DNA from 2 places in the Streptomyces sp. NPDC039423 genome. Region 2 is predicted to be linked to the other one. Evidence: predicted binding sites of a transcription regulator. Region 2 holds the regulator's gene; the other holds the start of a gene.
The links. Region 2 encodes HspR, which represses chaperone genes until heat shock. Its sites were predicted from a motif close to TTGAGNNNNNNNNNCTCAA; they were not measured.

Region 1 (11,097 bases), on a different contig from region 2:
GCGCCGGAGAAGATGGTCGAGTTGAGGTGGACACCGCCGTTGTCGGTGCCGAAGGTGGCGCCCAGGAAGCTCCTGGAGGTGGTGGCCCCGTCGTTGAGGTCCCGCAGGGCGCAGGCGCGGGGCGCGGCCTTGCGGCACAGGTCCTCGCCGATGAGCCCGGCGTCCGGGTGATCCATCGCGGTGCCGGACGCCGTGACGTCGATGGCGTTGCCGAAGTAGTCGGCGACGGCCTCGTTGAGGGCGCCGGACTGGCCCGCGTAGACCAGGTTGGCGGTGTTCTCCACGACGCCGTGGGTCATCTCGTGGCCGACCACGTCGAGGTCGGCGGAGAGCGGCTTGTACTCGCTGTCGCCGGAGCCGTACACCATCTTGGTGCCGTCCCAGAAGGCGTTCACGTACGGCATGCCGAACTGGGTGACGCCCACCAGGCTGTCGACCGCCGAGCCGCGCCCGTCGAGGCCGTCCCTGGCGTGGTGCTTCTTGTAGTAGTCGTAGACCTGCCCGGCCGCCCAGTGCGCGTCGACCGCGCCCGCCTCGGTGGCGTCCTTGCCGAACTCCGCGCCGGGCGAGCCGAACTCCTTGAGGTCGGCGGGCCAGCCGCCCAGCACCTCGGAGACGTCCTTGTCGCGCGCGTCCCAGGTGGTGAGCGCGGCCTTGCTGCCGTCGGCCATCCGGGCCCGGTCGGCCATCACGTACCGGTCGTCCCCGGCCTTGCTGACGTTGAGCTCCACCTTGGCGCCGCTCAGCAGCGTGCCGCTGCCGACCGCCCCGGTACCGGGGGCGGGCGGGGCGCCGGCCGTCCCGTTCGCCGCCCCCTCCGGGGAGGTGGGCGCGGTGAGCGTCCTGATGCCGCTGTACTGGAGGACCGGGAACCCGGCCCGCGCGTCGACGTACACGTGCTGGAGGACCGGGGCGCCCGTGGTCGGGTGCGTCCCCCTCACCGTCACGTGGTACGTCAGCACGCCCTCGCCGCGCGGGACGACCACCAGTCCCCCGGCGGTGCCGCGCAGCGGCTGCTCGTGTTTCCGGGCGCGCTCCGCGTCGGCGAGCGCCAGGCGGTGGCCGCCGAGCCGCCGTTCGGTCGCGGTGACCGCGCGGCGGACCGCCACGTCCTTGGCGACGGCCGGCTCCACGCCGGTCGTCAGGCCCGTGAAGTACTTGCCGGAGGTGCCGGTGACGACCCGCTCGGCGCCCTCCTTCTCCATCCGCACCACGTACTGCCCGCCGAGGACCGGCACGCCCTTGTGCTTCTGCTGGAACCGTACGGTCTCCTCGGCGCCCCGCTTCAGCGTCTGCACGGGGGCGAGATCACGCCGCGGTTCGGCGATCTTGTAGCGGCTCTCCTTGGCGGCGAGGTGTTCGCGCGCCGCGTCCGCCGGGCTCGCCCCCGCGTCCGTCGCCTCGTCGAGGCCGTCGACGAGGGCGGGGGTCGCGGTCCGCGCCCCCGGGATCACGTCGGCGGGCGGTCCGGCGGGCGGCGGGGTCGCCGCCGAGGCCGGAACCGCGGTGATCAGGAGCCCGGCGGCGGCGAGCAGAGCCGCCGCCCGGGCCCCCGCCCGTATGCCGGATGTTCCCGCATGCGTGCTGGGCGTGCTGGGTTCGCGCACAGTCCGTATCCCTCCCACGTGCTGGTCAGCCGTTCAGGTGGTCATGGCCATGCAAGCCGTGGGCCGCCAACGCGGCAATGGACGGGCGGGGTTGAGAAGTGGACACGCACACTTGTGGGGCATGTGAAGGCGGAGTGAGAATCCGACGCATGATCCAGGGAGAACTGACCACTCTCGGCCTGGGCAGGACCGAGGAGCGCGCCTACGAGGCGCTGCTGAAGGAACAGGCGGACGGGGCGGACGAGCTGGCGCGATTGCTCGGCCTGCCGCGCGAGCGGCTGGACGCGGCGCTGGACCGGCTCGTCGAGCACGGTTTCGCCCGGCCGCCCGATCCGCCCGACCCGTCCGATCCGTCCTGCGCGGGGGACGCGCTACCGCACCCGGCCGCACCGGCCGCCGCCATCCGTACGCTGATCCACCGCCGGCAGGCGGAACTGCACCTGCGGTCCGCCGAACTGGCCCGGTTACGCCTGGCCGCCGACCGGTTGGCGGGGGACGCCGGTGCCCCGGGGGGCGAACGGGGGCGCGTCGAGGTGGTGACGGGGCGGCGGGCCATCGCCGAGCGGGCGGCCCGGCTGCTGGACGGCGCGGAGCGGGAGGTCGTCGTCATGGACCGGCCGCCGTACACCGCGCTGGACGTGGAGTCGCTGCTGGCCCGGGGCGTACGGGTGCGGGCGGTGCTGGACCGGGCGGGGCTCGCGGACCCGGGGCGGGCGCGGGCGCTGACCGGCCTGGCGGGGCGCGGACTTCGGGTACGGGTGGCCGCGGACGTCCCGGCGAGGCTGGTCGCGGTGGACCGGCGCGTCACGCTGCTGCCGCCGGCGGACGCCGCCGGGCCGCGGGCGGCCGCGCTGGTGAGCCGGGACGGGCTGCTGTGCGGGGCGCTGCTGCCGCTGTTCGAGGCGGTGTGGGAGCGGGCCGGGCCGCTGGGCGGCGGCGTCGAGGACGGGGCCGCGGCGCTGCCGGGGCCGGAGCGGGAGTTGCTGGCGCTGCTGGCGGCGGGGCACAAGGACGAGGCGATCGCCCGCCGGCTGGGGGTCCATGTGCACACGGCGCGGCGCCGGATCAGCCGGCTGCTGGAGTCGCTGGACGCGCGGACGCGGTTCCAGGCGGGGGCGCGCGCGTCGTCACGGGGCTGGCTGGATGGCTGAGCGGCGCGGCCATGGGCAAGGATGGCCGTATGCGCTGGAAGAGGCCGTTGCTGTGGATCGTCGCCGTCGTCACCACCGCCACCGCGTGCGGGGGGCCGTCGCACTCCGCCGCGCGCCCGGACGGTACGGCCCGGGGCGCCGCGAGCGGCTCCCCCGCGCCGGACCGGGCGAAGGCCCGGGCCGGGGCTCCGGCTCCGCAGCGGTCGGCGGCGCCGTCCGCCGGGCTGCCGTCGGTGGGGGTGCTGCTCGACGAGGACGGCCACTGGTGCACGGCGAGCGTCGTCGACAGCCCGCGGGGCAACGTCGTCGCGACGGCCGCGCACTGTGTGTTCGCGGACGGCTCGGCGAGCTCCGGCTTCTCGTTCGCGCCCGGTTACCGGGGCACGGGCGCGAAGCGGACGCCGTACGGGACGTGGAAGGTCCGTACGGTGCAGGTGGCCGACGCGTGGAAGGCCGCCGGGGACGACGCGGACGCCCACGACTACGCCTTCCTGACCCTGGCGCCGGACGGCCGGGGCCGCCAGGTGCAGGACGTGGTGGGCGCGGCCCGGCCGGACTGGGCGTCCGGCCCCGAGCGCCGGGTGACGGTGGTGGGGTACCCGAACAAGGAGCACAACCCGGCCGACGGCCCGGTCTCCTGCACCACGGACACCCGGCGGGACCCGGACCTGTCCGGCTCGATGCTGATGGAGTGCGACGGCTTCTTCGACGGCACCAGCGGCAGCCCGTGGCTCGCCGCCGGCCGCCTGATCGGCGTCCTGAGCGGCGGCGAGACGGACACCGAGTCCACGGCGGTCCTCTTCGACGCCCGTACCCGCGCGCTCTTCGACCGGGCCGTCAAGGCCGCCGCCACGTAGGGGGCGTGGGACTTTCCGGGGGACGGGCCGGAGCCCCGGGGCGCGGGCGCGCCCCGGGGCTCCGGCCGGCGGACCGCCGGGTCAGGCCGCCACCGGGACCTCCGTGGTGGCGGGGGCGAGCGCCAGCTCCAGGACCTGGCGGACGTCGGTGACGGGGTGGACCTCCAGCTTGTCGAGGATCTCGGCCGGGACGTCGTCCAGGTCGGCCTCGTTCCGCTTGGGGATGATCACGGTGGTGATGCCCGCCCGGTGCGCCGCCAGCAGCTTCTGCTTGACGCCGCCGATCGGCAGCACCCGCCCGGTCAGGGAGACCTCGCCGGTCATCGCCACGTCCGTGCGGACCAGCCGCCCGGACAGCAGCGACGCCAGCGCCGTCGTCATGGTGATGCCCGCGCTCGGGCCGTCCTTGGGCACCGCGCCGGCCGGGAAGTGGATGTGCACGCCCCGGTCCTTGAGGCCCGTGACGGGCAGTTCCAGTTCGGCGCCGTGCGAGCGGAGGAAGCTCAGCGCGATCTGGGCGGACTCCTTCATCACGTCACCGAGCTGGCCGGTCAGCGTCAGGCCCGCCGCGCCCGTCTCCGGGTCGGCCAGCGACGCCTCGACGAACAGGACGTCGCCGCCCGCGCCGGTGACCGCGAGCCCGGTGGCGACACCGGGGACGGCGGTGCGCCGCTCCGCCGGGTCCTGGGCGGACTCGGGCACGTGGTGCGGCCGCCCGATCAGGCCCCGGAGGTCGTCCGCGCCGATGGTGAAGGGCAGCTCCTGTTCGCCCAGTTCGTGCCGGGCGGCGACCTTCCGCAGCAGCCGGGCGATCGACCGCTCCAGGTTCCGGACGCCGGCCTCGCGGGTGTACTCGCCCGCGAGCCTGCGCAGCGCCGGCTCGTCCAGCGTCACCTCGCCGCTCTCCAGGCCCGCCCGCTCCAACTGGCGCGGCAGCAGGTGGTCCCGGGCGATGACGACCTTCTCGTCCTCGGTGTAGCCGTCGAGGCGGACCAGCTCCATCCGGTCGAGGAGCGCCTCGGGGATGGCCTCCAGCACGTTGGCCGTGGCGAGGAAGACCACGTCCGACAGGTCGAGTTCGACCTCCAGGTAGTGGTCGCGGAAGGTGTGGTTCTGCGCCGGGTCCAGCACCTCCAGCAGCGCGGCGGCCGGGTCGCCCCGGAAGTCGGAGCCGACCTTGTCGATCTCGTCGAGCAGGACTACCGGGTTCATGGACCCGGCCTCCTTGATCGCGCGGACGATCCGGCCGGGCAGGGCGCCCACGTAGGTGCGCCGGTGGCCGCGGATCTCCGCCTCGTCGCGTACGCCGCCGAGGGCGACCCGTACGAACTTCCGGCCCATGGCGTGCGCGACCGACTCGCCGAGCGAGGTCTTGCCGACGCCGGGCGGGCCGACCAGCGCCAGCACCGCGCCGCCCCGCCGTCCGCCCACGACGCCCAGGCCGCGGTCGGACCGCCGCTTGCGCACCGCGAGGTACTCGGTGATGCGCTCCTTCACGTCCTCCAGACCGGCGTGCTCGGCGTCCAGGACCTCCTTGGCGCCCCCGATGTCGTAACTGTCCTCGGTGTGCTCGTTCCACGGCATCTCCAGGACCGTGTCGAGCCAGGTGCGGATCCAGGCGGTCTCCGGGTTCTGGTCGCTGGACCGCTCCAGCTTGTCGACCTCCTTGAGGGCGGCCTCGCGCACCTTCTCCGGGAGCCCGGCGTCCTCGACGCGGGCCCGGTAGTCGTCGGACTCGTCGCCCTCCTTCTCGCCGTTGAGCTCGCGCAGCTCCTTGCGTACGGCTTCGAGCTGACGACGCAGCAGGAACTCCCGCTGCTGCTTGTCGACGCCTTCCTGGACGTCCTTGGCGATGGACTCGGCGACGTCCTGTTCGGCGAGGTGCTCGCGAAGCTGCTCGGTGGCGAGCCTCAGGCGGGCGACGGGGTCCTCGGTCTCCAGCAGCTCGACCTTCTGGGCCAGGGTCAGGAACGGCGAGTAGCCGGAGTTGTCGGCGAGGGCGGAGACGCCGTCGATCTGCTGGACGCGGTCCACGACCTGCCAGGCGCCGCGCTTCTTGAGCCAGCTGGTGGCCAGCGCCTTGTACTCCTTGACGAGGTCGGCGACCTGGCCCGGCAGCGGCTCGGGCACCGTCTCCTCGACGGTGGTGCCCTCGACCCACAGGGCGGCGCCCGGGCCGGTCGTGCCGGCGCCGATCCGCACCCGGCCGCGACCGCGGATGAGGGCGCCGGGGTCGCCGTCGGAGAGCCGTCCGACCTGCTCCACGGTGCCGAGGACGCCGGTCGCCGCGTACGTCCCGTCGATGCGTGGCACCAGCAGGACCCGGGGCTTGCCCCCCTGGCCCCCCGAGGACCGGGCCGCCGCCTGGGCGGCCTCCACCGCGGCACGCACCTCGGTGTCGGACAGGTCCAGCGGCACCACCATCCCGGGCAGCACGACCTCGTCGTCGAGCGGCAGCACGGGCAGGGTGAGCGGTGTGGACGTCGAAGCCATGATCTCCCCTTCGGCAGTCAAGTTGAGCTGTACACACTCAATGCTTCTGCCGTGCGGGGTGTTCCCCGGACCTGTTCGCTCTGAGCGATCAGGCGTCACCCGGGGGTACTGCGATGATGCGCGGGACCGTACCGACGACCGGGGGATACGCATGGGGACCTGGGATTCCGGCCCGTTCGACAACGACACCGCCGCCGACTTCTGCGGCGACCTGGATGACGCCGGCGAGGAGGACCGGGCGCGCCTGGTCCGTGACCGGCTGCTGGTGGTGGCCGGCACGACCGGCTACCTGGAGGCGCCCGTGGCCGAGGAGGCGGTCGCCGCGGCCGCGCTGGTCGCCGCGCAGTGCCCGGGCGGTGACCCCGCCGACCCGCACTACGGCCCCGACGAACCCCTCCCGGATCTCACCGGCCTCCGGGCCCTGGCCGTGGAGGCGCTGGACCGGGTGGTGCGGGAGCCGTCGGAGCTGCCGGAGCTGTGGGGCTCCGCCGACGGCGGCTGGCGCGCCTCGGTCGACCGGCTCCGGGACGTCCTGTCGCCCCTCGGTCCGGCCGGCGGGGCGGGCCGGTGCTGAACGAGGACGGGACCCTGGCCCGGGAGGGCTCCCTCGACCGGGTGCCGGAGGTGTTCGCCCCGGTGGTCGACGCCGCGCGGGCGGGCATCGCGGCCGCCTTCGGTCCCGAGCGGCTGCACGGCGCGTACCTGTACGGCAGCGTTCCGCGCGGCACCGCCGTCGCGGGCGTCTCCGACCTCGACCTGCTCATCGCGCTGCGGGCGGAGCCCACGGAGGCCGACCGGGCCGCCGTCGCGGACCTGGAGGCCGAGCTGGACGGCCGGTTCGCGCAGATCGACGGCGCCTCGGCGCTGTTGTTAGGCGTGCCCACCCTGCTCAGCGAGCGGGAGCGGTACGACCTCGGGTTCTTCGTGGCCTGCCTGTGCACCCCGCTGCTGGGCGAGGACCTGGCCGGGCACCTGCCCGGCTACCGGCCCACCTCCCTGCTGGCCCGGGAGACCAACGGCGACCTGGCGCTGCTGCTGCCGCGCTGGCGACGGCGGCTGGCCGGGGCCGGGACGGCGGCCGAACGGGAGCGGCTGGCCCGCGGGGTGGGCCGGCACCTGGTGCGCACGGGCTTCACGCTGGTGCTGCCCCGGCACGGCGACTGGACGAGCGACCTGGAGGGGATGGCGGCGGTGTTCGGCACCCACTACCCGGCACGGGCGGGGCAGATGCGGACGGCCGCGGCGGTGGGTCGCCGCCCGGCGGGCGTGGATGCGGAGGTGCTGGCGGTGCTGATCGAGGACCTGGGGACCTGGCTGGCGGAGGAGTACCGGGTCCTGCACGGCGTGAAGGCGCCCCGCCCCGGGCAGTGACGGGGCGGGCCGGGGACGGGGCCGCCGGCCGGGATCGCGGAGCCGGCCGGGACCGTGAGCCCGACCGGCCCGGCCGGTTCAGGCCACGGGGCGCCGTCGCACGCGGCGCAGCAGCGGCCAGCCGCCGACACCGATCAACAGGGCCAGCGGGTGCCCCCAGTTGGTGAGGGGGTCCTCGAAGGCCAGCAGGTCCTGGAACAGCATCACCGACACCCAGGCCAGCACGACGCCGCGCGCCACCGGGCTCAGCAGCCCGGCCAGCGCCCCGACGGACGCCATCAGGCCGAAGCTGATCCCGTAGTCGAGCCGGTGCAGTGATGTGTGGGGCAGGTGTCCGGCCAGGACGGACAGCCCGACCGGGATCTCCGTCGCCAGGGTCGCCACCACGTGCCCCACCAGGAACACGGCGGCCGCCCGCCACGCCCCGATCCGGCGCTCCAGCGCCGTCAGTACGAAGACGAACCCCAGGGCGTACGGCGAGAACAGGCCACCCGCCACCCACAGCGCGCTGGCGACCAGCACGAGCAGCGGCGTCCGGGACAGGTGGGCGACGTCGGTGCTGGAGGCGTGCAGCAGCCCGGCGACGGTCGCGGGGTCGCCGTACCGGGCGAACAGCGAGGTGGCGACCAGGACGACCGTGTAGCCGAAGGTGAACGGCGTACCGGTGGGCGTGGGAAGGAGCCGCGCCGCCCTCCGCCAGGGTCCCTCCGTACGGACGGTCGGACACGCGGCGTCGTACCCGGAAGCGCCTTCCGGACGGGAGCCCCCGGGGGAAGCACCGGCGGCACCGGTCGCCGCACCCGCGGCATCCGTCGCCGCACCGGCGGCCCGGCGCTGGCCGGGGATGCCCTCCAGCAGCCCGGCGCCGTCCGCCGTCGCGCGCGTCCGGAGCTGGTGCACCGCGAGGCCGCCCTTCCCTGTTGCTACGGAACCCCCCGCACGACACCCCCGGATCATGCTTGCCCCAGCCAACGCGATCATGTGCGCCTCGTCCATGACATAGGTCACAGCGCCGGGCCCGTCCGTCGCTACGCTGAGGATCATGGCTGCGACGACTTCCGTGACGACGCCCCCGGCCCCGACGCCGTCCGCCACCACCGACCCGGCCCACCGGGCCGGCCCGGCCGCACCCGCCGACCCGGCCGGTACGGCCCACCCGCCCGCACCCGTGACGGTCGACCGCCGCGAGGGCCCGTACGGCGAGGTGGTGCTGCGCCGGCGCGGCGAGGTCTTCGAGATCATCGCCAACGGCATCTTCCTGATGGACACCTCCGACGGCCGGTCCGAGCGGCTGCTGGTCGACGCGGCCCTCCGGGCGCTCGGGACCCGGCCGCATCCCGCCGTGCTCGTGGGCGGGCTGGGCGTCGGGTTCTCGCTCGCGCACGCGGCCGCCGAACCCGCCTGGGGGCGCATCGCGGTGGTCGAGCGGGAGGAGGCGGTCATCGACTGGCACCGCTCGGGCCCGCTCGCCCGAGTCTCCGGCGAGGCGCTCGCCGACCCCCGCACGGTGCTGGTCCACGGCGACCTCGTCGCGTACGTCCACGGCTCCTCCGACACGTTCGACGCGCTGTGCCTGGACATCGACAACGGACCCGGCTGGACCGTCACCGAGGACAACGACAGCCTCTACTCGCCGTCCGGTCTGGCCGCCTGCGCGGCCCGGCTGAACCCCGGCGGAGTGCTCGCCGTGTGGTCCGCCCAGCCCTCCACCGATTTCGAAGAGTCATTGCGGAATGCCGGGTTCAGCGGGGTAAGAACCGAAGAGGTCCCGGTTGCCCGGGGCGTACCGGACGTGGTCCACCTCGCCGTTCGCCCTGCGTAGCCGGGACGCGGCCGGTGCCTTTACGCTGCTGACCGAACACACGGATCTACACGCTCGCGCAGGACGCGACAGGGGCGGGGCGATGGAGCAGACACACACCAGCAGTACCGGCACGGCGGTCGCGCCGGGAACACAGCGCCGCGTGCTGGTCGTCGAGGACGACACCACCATCGTCGAGGCCATCTCCGCCCGTTTGCGGGCCGAGGGGTTCCTGGTGCAGACGGCCACCGACGGCCCCGCGGCCGTGGACGCGGCCGAGGCGTGGCAGCCGGACCTGATGGTGCTGGACATCATGCTGCCCGGCTTCGACGGCCTGGAGGTCTGCCGCCGGGTCCAGGCCCAGCGGCCGGTGCCGGTGCTGATGCTGACGGCCCGCGACGACGAGACCGACATGCTGGTCGGCCTCGGGGTCGGCGCCGACGACTACATGACCAAGCCGTTCTCGATGCGGGAGCTGGCCGCCCGGGTGCATGTGCTGCTCCGGCGGGTCGAGCGGGCGGCACTGGCCGCCGTCACCCCGCGCAGCGGCATCCTGCGGCTCGGCGAACTGGAGATCGACCACGCGCAGCGGCGGGTGCGGGTGAAGGGCGAGGACGTCCACCTCACCCCGACCGAGTTCGACCTGCTGGTCTGCCTGGCGAACACGCCCCGCGCGGTGCTCTCGCGCGAGCAGTTGCTCGCCGAGGTGTGGGACTGGGCCGACGCGTCGGGCACCCGGACCGTGGACAGCCACATCAAGGCGCTGCGCCGCAAGATCGGCGCCGAGCGGATCCGTACGGTCCACGGCGTCGGGTACGCACTGGAGACGCCCGCGCCATGAGGTGGCTCCGGTCCCGGCTGCGCCCGGTCTCGATCTCCATCTCGATCAAGACCAAACTGGGCACCCTCGTCGTCGTCTCGGTCTTCATCACGACCGGCCTGCTGATGGTGGCCCTGCGCACGGAGACCGAGCTGCGCTTCATCACCGTCTTCTCGGTGATCGCCACGCTGCTGATCACCCAGTTCGTGGCGCACGGCCTGACCGCGCCGCTGGACGAGATGAACACCGTGGCGAAGTCCATCTCGCACGGTGACTACACCCGCCGGGTGCGCGGCGCGGACCGCCGTGACGAGCTGGGCGACCTGGCCTCCACGATCAACCGCATGGCGGACGACCTGGAGGCGGTGGACCGGCACCGCAAGGAGCTGGTGGCCAACGTCTCGCACGAGCTGCGCACGCCGATCGCGGCACTGCGCGCGGTGCTGGAGAACGTGGTGGACGGGGTCTCGGCCGCCGACCCCGAGACGATGCGCACGGCGCTGAAGCAGACCGAGCGGCTGGGCCGGCTGGTGGAGACGCTGCTGGACCTGTCACGACTGGACAACGGTGTCGTACCGCTCAGGTCGCGGCGCTTCGAGGTGTGGCCCTATCTGTCCGGGGTGCTGAAGGAGGCCAACCTGGCCGCCGCGCGGCGCGGGCTGGACTCCGGGTCGGGCAGCCACACCCGCAAGGACGTGCACCTGCACCTGGACGTGTCGCCGCCGGAGCTGACCGCGCACGCGGACAGCGAGCGGCTGCACCAGGTGGTGGCCAACCTGATCGACAACGCCGTGAAGCACTCGCCGCCGCACGGCCGGGTGACGGTGCGGGCCCGGCGCGGGCGGCAGCCGGAGTCGCTGGACCTGGAAGTGGTGGACGAGGGGCCGGGCATCCCGGAGTCCGAGCGGCACAAGGTCTTCGAGCGGTTCAACCGGGGCAGCGTGGCCTCGCCGCACGGCCCGGGCAGCGACGGCGGTACGGGACTGGGGCTGGCGAT
Region 2 (11,097 bases):
CGAGCGGCGGTAGTACGTGGTGGGAGGCGCGCGGGGGTCGTCCGATTGGGGCGGGCCCGCGCGCTCTGCGTATCCTCGGGGCGTGCTTCTCTCAGACAAGGACATCCGGGCCGAGATCGACGCCGGGCGGGTACGCATCGACCCGTACGACGACTCCATGGTGCAGCCCTCGAGCATCGACGTGCGGCTGGACCGCTACTTCCGGGTGTTCGAGAACCACCGCTACCCGCACATCGACCCCGCGGTCGAGCAGGCGGACCTGACGCGGCTGGTCGAGCCGGAGGGGGACGAGGCCTTCATCCTGCACCCGGGTGAGTTCGTGCTGGCGTCGACGTACGAGGTGATCAGCCTCCCCGACGACCTGGCCTCGCGGCTGGAGGGCAAGAGCTCGCTCGGGCGGCTCGGCCTGGTGACGCACTCGACCGCCGGGTTCATCGACCCGGGGTTCTCCGGGCACGTGACGCTGGAGCTGTCGAACCTCGCCACGCTGCCGATCAAGCTCTGGCCGGGCATGAAGATCGGGCAGCTCTGCATGTTCCGGCTCAGCTCGCCGGCGGAGTACCCGTACGGGTCTGAGAAGTACGGATCGCGGTACCAGGGACAGCGGGGGCCGACCGCCTCGCGGTCCTTCCAGAACTTCCATCGGACGCAGGTGTGAGCATGAGTGACGTACGGGAGAACCTGACCTACGAGAAGTTCGGGACGGCGATCCGCGAGCTGGCGCAGACCATCGCGGACGACGGCTACGAGCCCGACATCGTGCTCAGCATCGCCCGCGGCGGCGTGTTCGTGGCGGGCGGGCTGGCGTACGCGCTGGACTGCAAGAACATCCACCTGGTGAACGTGGAGTTCTACACCGGCGTCGGGACCACGCTGGAGATGCCGGTCATGCTCGCGCCGGTGCCGAACGTGATCGACTTCAGCGACAAGAAGGTGCTCATCGCCGACGACGTCGCCGACACCGGCAAGACGCTGAAGCTGGTGCACGACTTCTGCCTCGGCGCGGTCGCCGAGGTCCGCAGCGCGGTCATCTACGAGAAGTCCCACTCGCTCGTGAAGTGCGAGTACGTGTGGAAGAAGACCGACGAGTGGATCAACTTCCCGTGGAGCGTGCAGCCGCCCGTCGTGAAGCGCGAGGGCCAGGTCCTCGACGCCTGAGCCGCACCGGCACGCGGAAGGCCCCCGCCTCGGCGGGGGCCTTCGCGTGACGTACGGGCGTCAGATCGTGCCGAGCTTCAGCAGGGACAGCAGCGCCACGAGCTGGATCGCCGAGGCGCCCAGGGCCTTCGGCCAGTGCAGGTCGTGCGACTTGCTGACCATCGACGTGAAGAGCGCGCCGGCCGCCAGCCAGGACAGCCAGCCGACGATCTGGACGAGGGTGTTCTCGCCGCCCAGGAACAGCGCGAAGAGCAGGCGCGGCGCGTCGGTCATGGCCATGATGATCATGGACAGGCCGACGGTCGGCTGCCAGGCGCCGTCGCCGCCGAGCTGGCGGGCCAGGGTGTGCGTGACGGCGCCCAGGATCAGGCCGCCGACGACGAACATGACGCCGGTGACGAGGACGTACGGGATCGCCGTGGAGAGCGTGGCGTTGATGGCCTCCTCGCGGGCCTGGTCGAACCCGAAGAGGGCGAGCAGGCCGTAGAGGAAGGTGACCACCAGGGCGGGGCCCCAGACGGCGTGGTCGCGCATCTGCCAGAACGTCGGGCCCGGGCGCATGACGATGCCGCTGAGGAGCTGCTTCCAGTGCAGGCGCGGTCCCGACGGGGCGGGGCCGGCGCCGGCCTGGTAGGTGGCGCCGTCCTGGTACGCGGAGCCGTCGTCGTACGCCTCGTCGTGGATGCTGAACGCCCGGGTGTGGCCCGGGTTGTTCGCGGCGTACGGGTCGTGCACGGGAGCGGCGGGCGCCTGCGCGTAGGGGTCGCCGAAGTACTCCGGCTCGCCGTACGGCTGCTGCTGCTGCCCGTGCGGGTACGGCTGCTGCCCCTGGGGCCACTGCTGCTGCTGTGGTTGCCCGTACGGGGGTGGTGCCGCCGCGCCGCCGTAGGGCGCCCGCTGCGGTCGTTGTTGCGGGGTGCGGTTGTCCCGGCCGCGTCCGATCCTGAATCCAGCCACGTCACCGAACGTACCCGGTCCCGCCGTGTTCGGTGGACGGGCCATGGAGGGGCGGGTCCTTTGCTGCGGACCTGTGACATCCCCTAGGGGCCGGCATGGGGGCGGAATCAGGGCTTTGTGGGCCGGTTCCTGTGCTTTTGGGGGCGAGCGGGGGAAGAGCGGGACGGGGCGGGCGATTACTGTGCAGTAGGTCACAGGGCCCCCTGGCGACACGAAGCGGGCGGACCCGCCCCCAGGGCAGGTCCGGCCGCTTCCGGCGTCGTACGGGAACTACTTCACCGGCTCCGGCTCGGTGTCCGCGTCCTCCGCCGGCGTCTCCTGCGCGGGCGTCTTGACGGAGTCCAGCAGGAGCTGGGCCACGTCGACGACCTGGAGGCTCTCCTTGGCCTTGCCGTCGTTCTTCTTGCCGTTCACGGAGTCCGTGAGCATCACGAGGCAGAAGGGGCAGGCGGTGGAGACGATGTCCGGGTTGAGGGACAGGGCCTCGTCCACGCGCTCGTTGTTGATGCGCTTGCCGATCCGCTCCTCCATCCACATCCGCGCGCCACCGGCGCCGCAGCAGAAGCCCCGCTCCTTGTGGCGGTGCATCTCCTGCTGACGCAGGCCCGGGACGGCCGACATGATCTCGCGCGGCGGCGTGTAGACCTTGTTGTGGCGGCCCAGGTAGCACGGGTCGTGGTAGGTGATCAGACCGTCGACCGGCGTGACCGGGAGCAGCTTGCCCTCGTCGATGAGGTGCTGGAGAAGCTGCGTGTGGTGGATGACCTCGAACTCGCCGCCGAGCTGCGGGTACTCGTTCGCGATCGTGTTGAAGCAGTGCGGGCAGGTCGCGACGATCTTCTTGGCCGACTTCGGCTTCTTGGTCGACTCGTCCTCGTCGTCCTCGCCGAACGCCATGTTCAGCATGGCCACGTTCTCCTGGCCGAGCTGCTGGAACAGCGGCTCGTTGCCCAGGCGGCGCGGCGAGTCACCGGTGCACTTCTCCTCGCCGCCCATGATCGCGAACTTCACGCCCGCGATGTGGAGCAGCTCGGCGAAGGCCTTCGTCGTCTTCTTGGCCCGGTCCTCCAGGGCCCCCGCGCAGCCGACCCAGTACAGGTAGTCGACCTCGGTGAGGTCCTCGACGTCCTTGCCGACGATCGGGACCTCGAAGTCGACCTCCTTGGTCCACTCGACGCGCTGCTTCTTCGCCAGGCCCCAGGGGTTGCCCTTCTTCTCCAGGTTCTTGAGCATCGTGCCCGCCTCGGACGGGAACGCGGACTCGATCATCACCTGGTAGCGGCGCATGTCGACGATGTGGTCGATGTGCTCGATGTCGACCGGGCACTGCTCCACGCACGCGCCGCAGGTGGTGCAGGACCACAGCACGTCCGGGTCGATGACGCCGTTCTCCTCCAGCGTGCCGATCAGCGGGCGCTCGGCCTCGGCCAGCGCGGCCGCCGGGACGTCCTTGAGCTGCTCCTCGGAGGCCTTCTCGTCGCCCTCCATCGTCTTGCCGCCGCCGGCGAGCAGGTACGGCGCCTTGGCGTGCGCGTGGTCGCGCAGCGACATGATCAGCAGCTTCGGCGACAGCGGCTTGCCGGTGTTCCAGGCGGGGCACTGCGACTGGCAGCGGCCGCACTCGGTGCAGGTGGAGAAGTCGAGGATGCCCTTCCAGGAGAAGTGCTCGACCTGGGAGACGCCGTACACGTCGTCGTCGCCCGGGTCCTCGAAGTCGATCGCCTTGCCGCCGGACGTCATCGGCTGGAGCGCGCCGAGCGCGGTCGAGCCGTCGGCGTTGCGCTTGAACCAGATGTTCGGGAATCCGAGGAAGCGGTGCCAGGCCACACCCATGTTGGTGTTGAGCGAGATCGTGATCATCCAGATGAACGACGTCGCGATCTTGATCATGGCGACGAGGTAGACCAGGTTCTGCAGCGCCGGGACGCTCAGCCCCTTGAAGGCCAGGACCAGGGGGTACGAGGCCCAGTACCCGGCCTCGTAGTGCTCCACGCCGTGCAGTGCGCCCTCGAGGCCGCGCAGCGTCATGATCGAGACGCCGACGATGAGGATGACGGCCTCGACGAAGTACGCCTGCCAGGTGATGGAGCCGGCGAAGCGGGACTTGCGGCCCGGCCTGGTCGCCTTGCTGAACTGGCGGATGGCGATGAGCACCACGATGCCCACGACCGTGAAGGTGCCGAGGGTCTCGACCCACAGCTCCCAGGGCAGCCAGTCGCCGATCAGCGGAATCAGCCAGTCCGCCTGGAACAGCTGTCCGACGGCGTTGGCCAGGGTCAGGAGCAGGCCGAAGAAGCCCACCGCCACACCCCAGTGCGCGACGCCGACGATGCCCCAGCGGTTCATCCGGGTGTGGCCGAGGAACTCCCGGACCAGCGTGATGGTGCGCAGCACGGGGTCGTTGGTCCGGACCCCGGCGGGTACGGGCTGGCCGAGCATCACGAAGCGGAAGATCTGCAGGATGGCACGGCCGAACAGGGCGACGCCGACCGCGATTAGGACCAGCGACACGATGATCGCGGCGAGTTGCATGGAGGCTCCTCGGGCCTGCGAGGGTGGGAGGGCTTAGGTACTACTAAGCGGTAACTTATTCAGTCCGTGCTGAGCGTACCCAGTTATTCCGCCGCACTGTAGCCGCGCAGGCGGTGATCTGCGTCGCTCAGGTGAGCCTGACCGGGCACGGTCCGCAACGAGCGCAGCAGCAGGGCGATGTCCAGCCCGATCCACTGGTTCTCGACGTAGTGCTGGTCGAGCAGCAGCGGCTCGTCCCACGGCAGCGCGGAGCCGCGCCGCACCTGGGCCAGGCCGGTCAGTCCCGGTCTGACGCTCCGGCGCCAGGGGGCGCGGGCGGCGGGGGCGCCGGGCGGGAGGGGGGCCGGGCCCACCAGGGACATCTCGCCCCGGACGACATGGGGCAGGCGCGACAGCACGTCCAGGCGGAACCGGCGGACGGGTAGATACCGGAGGGTGAACGGGCGGCCGTCGAGGCCGGTCCTCGTCTCGCGTACGAGCACCCCGCCGGCCGGCCGGCCCAGCGCGGCGGCGACGGCCCCCGCCAGGAGCAGTGGGGCCGCCAGGGCGAGCAGGGCTGTAGCCAGCACCAGGTCGAGGACCCGCTTGGGGTCGCCGAGCCGCGCCGGTGTCCCGGCGCGCGGCGGGTCGCAGGGCCCGGGGGAGGCGCAACCGGGCGGCCCGGCGGGCTCCTCGGGGAGGCGGGGGACGCGCGGTGAGGGGTGCATGGAGCGCATGGGACACACACCTGACGACTTTGCGGCTAATCGCCGTGAATGCGGCTTTTAATTCGTTGTTTGAACGATCGCACGGTTGTGTGTGAGGTGGTAGTGGTTCGGGGTAGGCGGCGGGTCGTGGCCGCAGGGCCGGACGACCGCCCTGCCGCAAGCGCCGCCAAGAAGTTGAGCCCCCACGGCTCAAGTCTGTTGACTCCGATCCGGCTGTCGTGCATCCTTGAGCCTGTTCCACTCAAGTCAGCTGGAGGAATCGAAAATGGCACGTGCGGTCGGCATCGACCTGGGCACGACTAACTCCGTCGTCAGCGTTCTGGAAGGCGGCGAGCCCACCGTCATCACCAACGCCGAGGGCGCCAGGACCACGCCGTCCGTCGTCGCCTTCGCGAAGAACGGCGAGGTGCTCGTCGGCGAGGTGGCCAAGCGCCAGGCGGTCACGAACGTCGACAGGACCATCCGGTCGGTCAAGCGCCACATGGGCACCGACTGGAAGATCGAGCTGGACGGGAAGAACTTCAACCCGCAGCAGATCAGCGCCTTCATCCTGCAGAAGCTGAAGCGTGACGCCGAGGCGTACCTGGGCGAGAAGGTCACCGACGCGGTGATCACCGTCCCGGCGTACTTCAACGACTCCGAGCGCCAGGCCACCAAGGAGGCCGGTGAGATCGCGGGCCTCAACGTCCTGCGCATCGTCAACGAGCCGACGGCCGCCGCCCTCGCGTACGGCCTGGACAAGGACGACCAGACCATCCTGGTCTTCGACCTCGGTGGCGGCACCTTCGACGTCTCGCTGCTGGAGATCGGCGACGGCGTCGTCGAGGTGAAGGCCACCAACGGTGACAACCACCTCGGTGGTGACGACTGGGACCAGCGCGTCGTCGACTACCTGGTCAAGCAGTTCCAGTCCGGTCACGGTGTGGACCTGTCCAAGGACAAGATGGCCCTCCAGCGCCTCCGCGAGGCCGCCGAGAAGGCCAAGATCGAGCTGTCCTCGTCCACCGAGACCTCGATCAACCTGCCCTACATCACGGCGTCCGCCGAGGGCCCGCTGCACCTGGACGAGAAGCTCACGCGCGCCCAGTTCCAGCAGCTCACCGCCGACCTGCTGGAGCGCTGCAAGACGCCGTTCCACAACGTCATCAAGGACGCGGGCATCCAGCTCTCCGAGATCGACCACGTCGTCCTCGTCGGTGGTTCCACCCGCATGCCGGCCGTCGCCGAGCTCGTCAAGGAGCTGACCGGTGGCCGCGAGGCCAACAAGGGCGTCAACCCGGACGAGGTCGTCGCCATCGGCGCCGTGCTCCAGGCCGGTGTCCTCAAGGGTGAGGTCAAGGACGTCCTGCTCCTCGACGTGACCCCGCTGTCCCTCGGTATCGAGACCAAGGGCGGCATCATGACCAAGCTGATCGAGCGCAACACCACGATCCCGACCAAGCGGTCCGAGATCTTCACGACGGCCGAGGACAACCAGCCGTCGGTGCAGATCCAGGTCTACCAGGGCGAGCGCGAGATCGCGGCGTACAACAAGAAGCTCGGCATGTTCGAGCTGACCGGCCTCCCGCCGGCCCCGCGCGGCGTCCCGCAGATCGAGGTCGCATTCGACATCGACGCCAACGGCATCATGCACGTGACCGCGAAGGACCTCGGCACGGGCAAGGAGCAGAAGATGACCGTCACCGGCGGCTCCTCGCTGCCGAAGGACGAGGTCGACCGGATGCGTGAGGAGGCCGAGCGGTACGCGGAGGAGGACCACAAGCGCCGCGAGGCCGCCGAGAGCCGCAACCAGGGCGAGCAGCTCGTCTACCAGACGGAGAAGTTCCTCAAGGACAACGAGGACAAGGTCCCGGGCGACGTCAAGACCGAGGTCGAGACGGCGGTGAACGAGCTCAAGGAGAAGCTGAAGGGCGAGGACACCGCGGAGATCCGCACCGCCACCGAGAAGGTCGCGGCCGTCTCCCAGAAGCTCGGCCAGGCCATGTACGCGGACGCCCAGGCCGCGGGCGGCGCCGCCGGTGCCGGTGAGGCCCCGGGTGCCGCCCAGGGTGCCGCCGCCGACGACGACGTCGTCGACGCCGAGATCGTCGACGACGAGAAGCCGAAGGGGGCCGCATGACGGAGGAGACCCCGGGCTTCGAGGAGAAGCCCGACGTCCCCTCCGGCGCCGCGCCTGACGACGCCGCCGAGACCGCCGGTGCCACTCCTTCCGCGAACGCGGAGGAGGGCCCGGCGGCCCCGGCAGGGGACGCGACCGCAACCGTCGCCGGCCTGACGGCCCAGCTGGACCAGGCCCGCACCGCGCTCGGCGAGCGCACCGCGGACCTCCAGCGGCTCCAGGCCGAGTACCAGAACTACCGCCGCCGGGTCGAGCGCGACCGGGTCACCGTCAAGGAGATCGCCGTCGCGAGCCTCCTGACCGAGCTCCTGCCGGTGCTCGACGACATCGGCCGCGCCCGCGAGCACGGCGAGCTGGTGGGCGGCTTCAAGTCGGTGGCCGAATCGCTGGAGACGGTCGCCGCCAAGATGGGCCTCCAGCAGTTCGGCAAGGAGGGCGAGCCCTTCGACCCGACGATCCACGAGGCGCTGATGCACTCGTACGCGCCGGACGTCACCGAGACGACCTGCGTGGCGATCCTTCAGCCCGGGTACCGCATCGGCGAGCGGACCATCCGGCCCGCCCGTGTCGCGGTGGCCGAGCCCCAGCCGGGGGCCGCGCCGGCCCCGTCGGCGCAGGCGCCGAAGGAGGAGCAGAAGGCGGCCGACGAGGAGAGCGGTGGCCCCGAGGAGGGCTGACGCGTCGACCGTCGACCGGGAAGTGACCGGTGACCGGAAGGAGGGACGTCGATGAGCACGAAGGACTTCGTGGAGAAGGACTACTACAAGGTTCTCGGCGTCCCCAAGGACGCCACCGAGGCCGAGATCAAGAAGGCGTACCGGAAGCTCGCCCGCGAGTTCCACCCGGACGCCAACAAGGGTGACGCGGGCGCGGAGGCGCGCTTCAAGGAGATCTCCGAGGCGAACGACATCCTCGGTGACCCCAAGAAGCGCAAGGAGTACGACGACGCCCGCGCCCTGTTCGGCAACGGTGGCTTCCGTGCCGGCCCGGGCGGCGGAGCAGGCGGAACGTTCAACTTCGACCTGGGCGACCTCTTCGGGGGCGCCCAGGGCGGGGCGGGCGGTGCCGGCGGCTTCGGCGGCGGCGGCCTCGGGGACGTCTTCGGCGGCCTGTTCAACCGGGGCGCGGGCGGCGGCGCGGGCACGCGCACCCAGCCGCGCCGGGGACAGGACGTCGAGTCCGAGGTGACGCTCAGCTTCACCGAGGCGGTCGACGGGGCGACGGTCCCGCTGCGGATGTCCAGCCAGCAGCCCTGCAAGGCGTGTTCGGGAACCGGCGACAAGAACGGCACACCGCGCGTGTGCCCCACCTGCGTCGGCACCGGGCAGGTCTCGCGGGGCGGCAGCGGCTCCTTCTCGCTGACCGACCCGTGCGTGGACTGCAAGGGCCGCGGGCTCATCGCCCAGGACCCGTGCGACGTCTGCCACGGCAGCGGCCGCGCCAAGTCCTCCCGCACCATGCAGGTCCGCATCCCCGCGGGCGTGTCCGACGGGCAGCGCATCCGGCTGCGCGGCAAGGGCGCGCCCGGCGAGCGGGGCGGCCCGGCCGGTGACCTGTACGTGGTGGTGCACGTGGCCACCCACCCGGTCTTCGGCCGCAAGGGCGACAACCTGACCGTCACGGTGCCCGTCTCGTTCGACGAGGCGGCCCTCGGTGGCGAGATCAGGGTGCCCACCCTCGGCGGGCCCGCGGTCACGCTGAAGATCCCGGCGGGGACGCCCAACGGCCGGACCATGCGCGCCCGTGGCAAGGGAGCGGTCCGCAAGGACGGCACCCGCGGGGACCTGCTCGTCACCGTCGAGGTGGCCGTGCCGAAGGACCTGGGCGACAAGGCGCGCGAGGCACTCGAAACGTACCGGGAGGCCACGGCGGGTGAGGACCCGCGGGCCGAGCTGTTCCAGGCCGCGAAGGGGGCTTGAGATGGACGGACGCCGTCGCAATCCGTACGAGCTGACCGACGAGACACCGGTGTACGTCATCTCGGTGGCGGCCCAGCTCAGCGGACTGCACCCGCAGACCCTGCGCCAGTACGACCGGCTGGGTCTGGTCTCGCCGGACCGTACGGCCGGGCGGGGCCGGCGGTACTCGGCCCGGGACATCGAACTGCTGCGGCAGGTACAGCAGTTGTCGCAGGACGAGGGCATCAACCTGGCCGGCATCAAGCGGATCATCGAGCTGGAGAACCAGGTCGCCGCGCTCCAGTCCCGGGTGGCCGAGCTGTCGGCGGCCGTCGAGGGCGCGGCGGCGGCGATGCGCCAGCGCGAGGCCCAGGTCCACGCCTCGTACCGGCGCGACCTGGTGCCGTACCAGGACGTGCAGCAGGCGAGCGCGCTGGTGGTGTGGCGCCCGCCCAAGAAGCGCGGCGAGCGCGCCTGACACCCTTGCCAGGCCCCTTCCGTTCCGGCGGAGGGGGCCTTTCGCCGTCGTGGGCGCGTGCGATGATCCCGGGATGCGTACGACGTGGGGGGCCTCGCGCGGCCGGCTGCGCGCCGGTGCGGTGCTGGTGGTGGCCGTGGCCGCGCTCGCGGCGGGCTGCGACGACGGGACCGGTGACGCGCCGCTGCCGGAGCGGATCACCGCGCGCCCGGATCCCGGGACGGCGGCTCCCGTACCGCCGCGGGGGGCGCCGGACGGGCCCGGGGCGCCGGACGCGGACTGTCCCGCTTCGGGAGTGCGGGTCGGGACGGGCATGACGGAGGCCGCGTCGGGGCTGCGGGCGATGGGCCTGCTGCTGGTCAACTGCGGTACGCGGCCGTTCGAGGTGAGCGGGTACCCGGCCCTCGACGTCCTCGGGGAGGACCGCCGGGCGTTGGACGTCACCGTCCGGCGCGGGTCGCACGTCGACGCCGGCGCGAAGCCCTCGGCGTTCGTCCTCGCGCCCGGCGCCCGGGCGAGCGCCTCGGTGGTCTGGCGCAACACGGTCACCCGTACGGACGTGGTGGCGACGAACGGGGCGTACGTCCGCGTGACCCCCGCCCCCGGCGTACCGGCCCAGACGGTGGCCCCGGCCGACGGCGGCCCGCTGGACCTGGGCAACACCGGCGCCGTCGAGGTCACGCCCTGGAAGCCGTACGACGACCCGGCCGGGACGCGCCCTAGGTGATCAGCTCGGCCACCACGTCCAGCGTGGTCTGCCACAGCGGCTGCGCGCCCGTCCCGAAGGCGGCCGCCAGGGCCGTGCCCACGGCGACGTCCTGGGCCAGGGGCTTGGCGTCGTCGTTCCACGCGGCGGTGACCGTGCCGTCGCCGGAGGACTCCAGCTCGCCCAGCCGGCGGCCGCCGCGCAGCAGCCGGCTCTCCCCGTACGAGCAGGGCACGAGCCGGTAGCGGACGTCGCCGACGGTGGCGTCGACGCGGTAGGAGTGGCGGGACAGCCGTCCCTTGGCGGGCGCGATCCGGGCGGGCCGGCCGTCGACGGTGAGCGTCAGCAGGGCCGGGTCGCGGGTGCCGAGGGGGACGTGCGGGTCGGGTTCCGTGCCGGGGGCGCGGACCAGGCGTACGTGGGGGAGGCCCGGGCCGGTGACGTCCAGGGTCCCGGCGGCGGGCCGGAGGTCCACGTCCGGCGTGGCGGGGGAATGGTCGAGCATGGTCAGTGGTCCTGCTCCAGGATGCCGGACTGGGCGA

Region 1: lon (endopeptidase La) is a predicted target of HspR. The motif match lies at 6,131-6,149, and genes of this name have one in related genera.

What each region holds. Positions count from the first base shown of each region.
Region 1 is NZ_JBVKAH010000002.1:682,740-693,836, reverse strand. It holds gene ACZ7LK_RS09200 (M4 family metallopeptidase) at 1-1,607, opposite strand, end outside; gene ACZ7LK_RS09195 (helix-turn-helix domain-containing protein) at 1,757-2,758, shown strand; gene ACZ7LK_RS09190 (trypsin-like serine peptidase) at 2,788-3,615, shown strand; gene lon (endopeptidase La) at 3,697-6,108, opposite strand; gene ACZ7LK_RS09180 (DUF4259 domain-containing protein) at 6,260-6,682, shown strand; gene ACZ7LK_RS09175 (nucleotidyltransferase domain-containing protein) at 6,676-7,479, shown strand; gene ACZ7LK_RS09170 (rhomboid-like protein) at 7,558-8,379, opposite strand; gene ACZ7LK_RS09165 (spermidine synthase family protein) at 8,522-9,301, shown strand; gene ACZ7LK_RS09160 (response regulator transcription factor) at 9,384-10,121, shown strand; gene ACZ7LK_RS09155 (HAMP domain-containing sensor histidine kinase) at 10,118-11,097, shown strand, end outside.
Region 2 is NZ_JBVKAH010000008.1:198,696-209,792, forward strand. It holds gene ACZ7LK_RS25115 (hypothetical protein) at 1-13, shown strand, start outside; gene dcd (dCTP deaminase) at 83-658, shown strand; gene ACZ7LK_RS25125 (phosphoribosyltransferase) at 661-1,158, shown strand; gene ACZ7LK_RS25130 (Yip1 family protein) at 1,219-2,115, opposite strand; gene ACZ7LK_RS25135 (heterodisulfide reductase-related iron-sulfur binding cluster) at 2,386-4,647, opposite strand; gene ACZ7LK_RS25140 (sugar transferase) at 4,731-5,363, opposite strand; gene dnaK (molecular chaperone DnaK) at 5,620-7,473, shown strand; gene grpE (nucleotide exchange factor GrpE) at 7,470-8,150, shown strand; gene dnaJ (molecular chaperone DnaJ) at 8,202-9,392, shown strand; gene ACZ7LK_RS25160 (heat shock protein transcriptional repressor HspR) at 9,394-9,849, shown strand; gene ACZ7LK_RS25165 (DUF4232 domain-containing protein) at 9,923-10,576, shown strand; gene ACZ7LK_RS25170 (hypothetical protein) at 10,569-11,060, opposite strand; gene ACZ7LK_RS25175 (helix-turn-helix transcriptional regulator) at 11,063-11,097, opposite strand, start outside.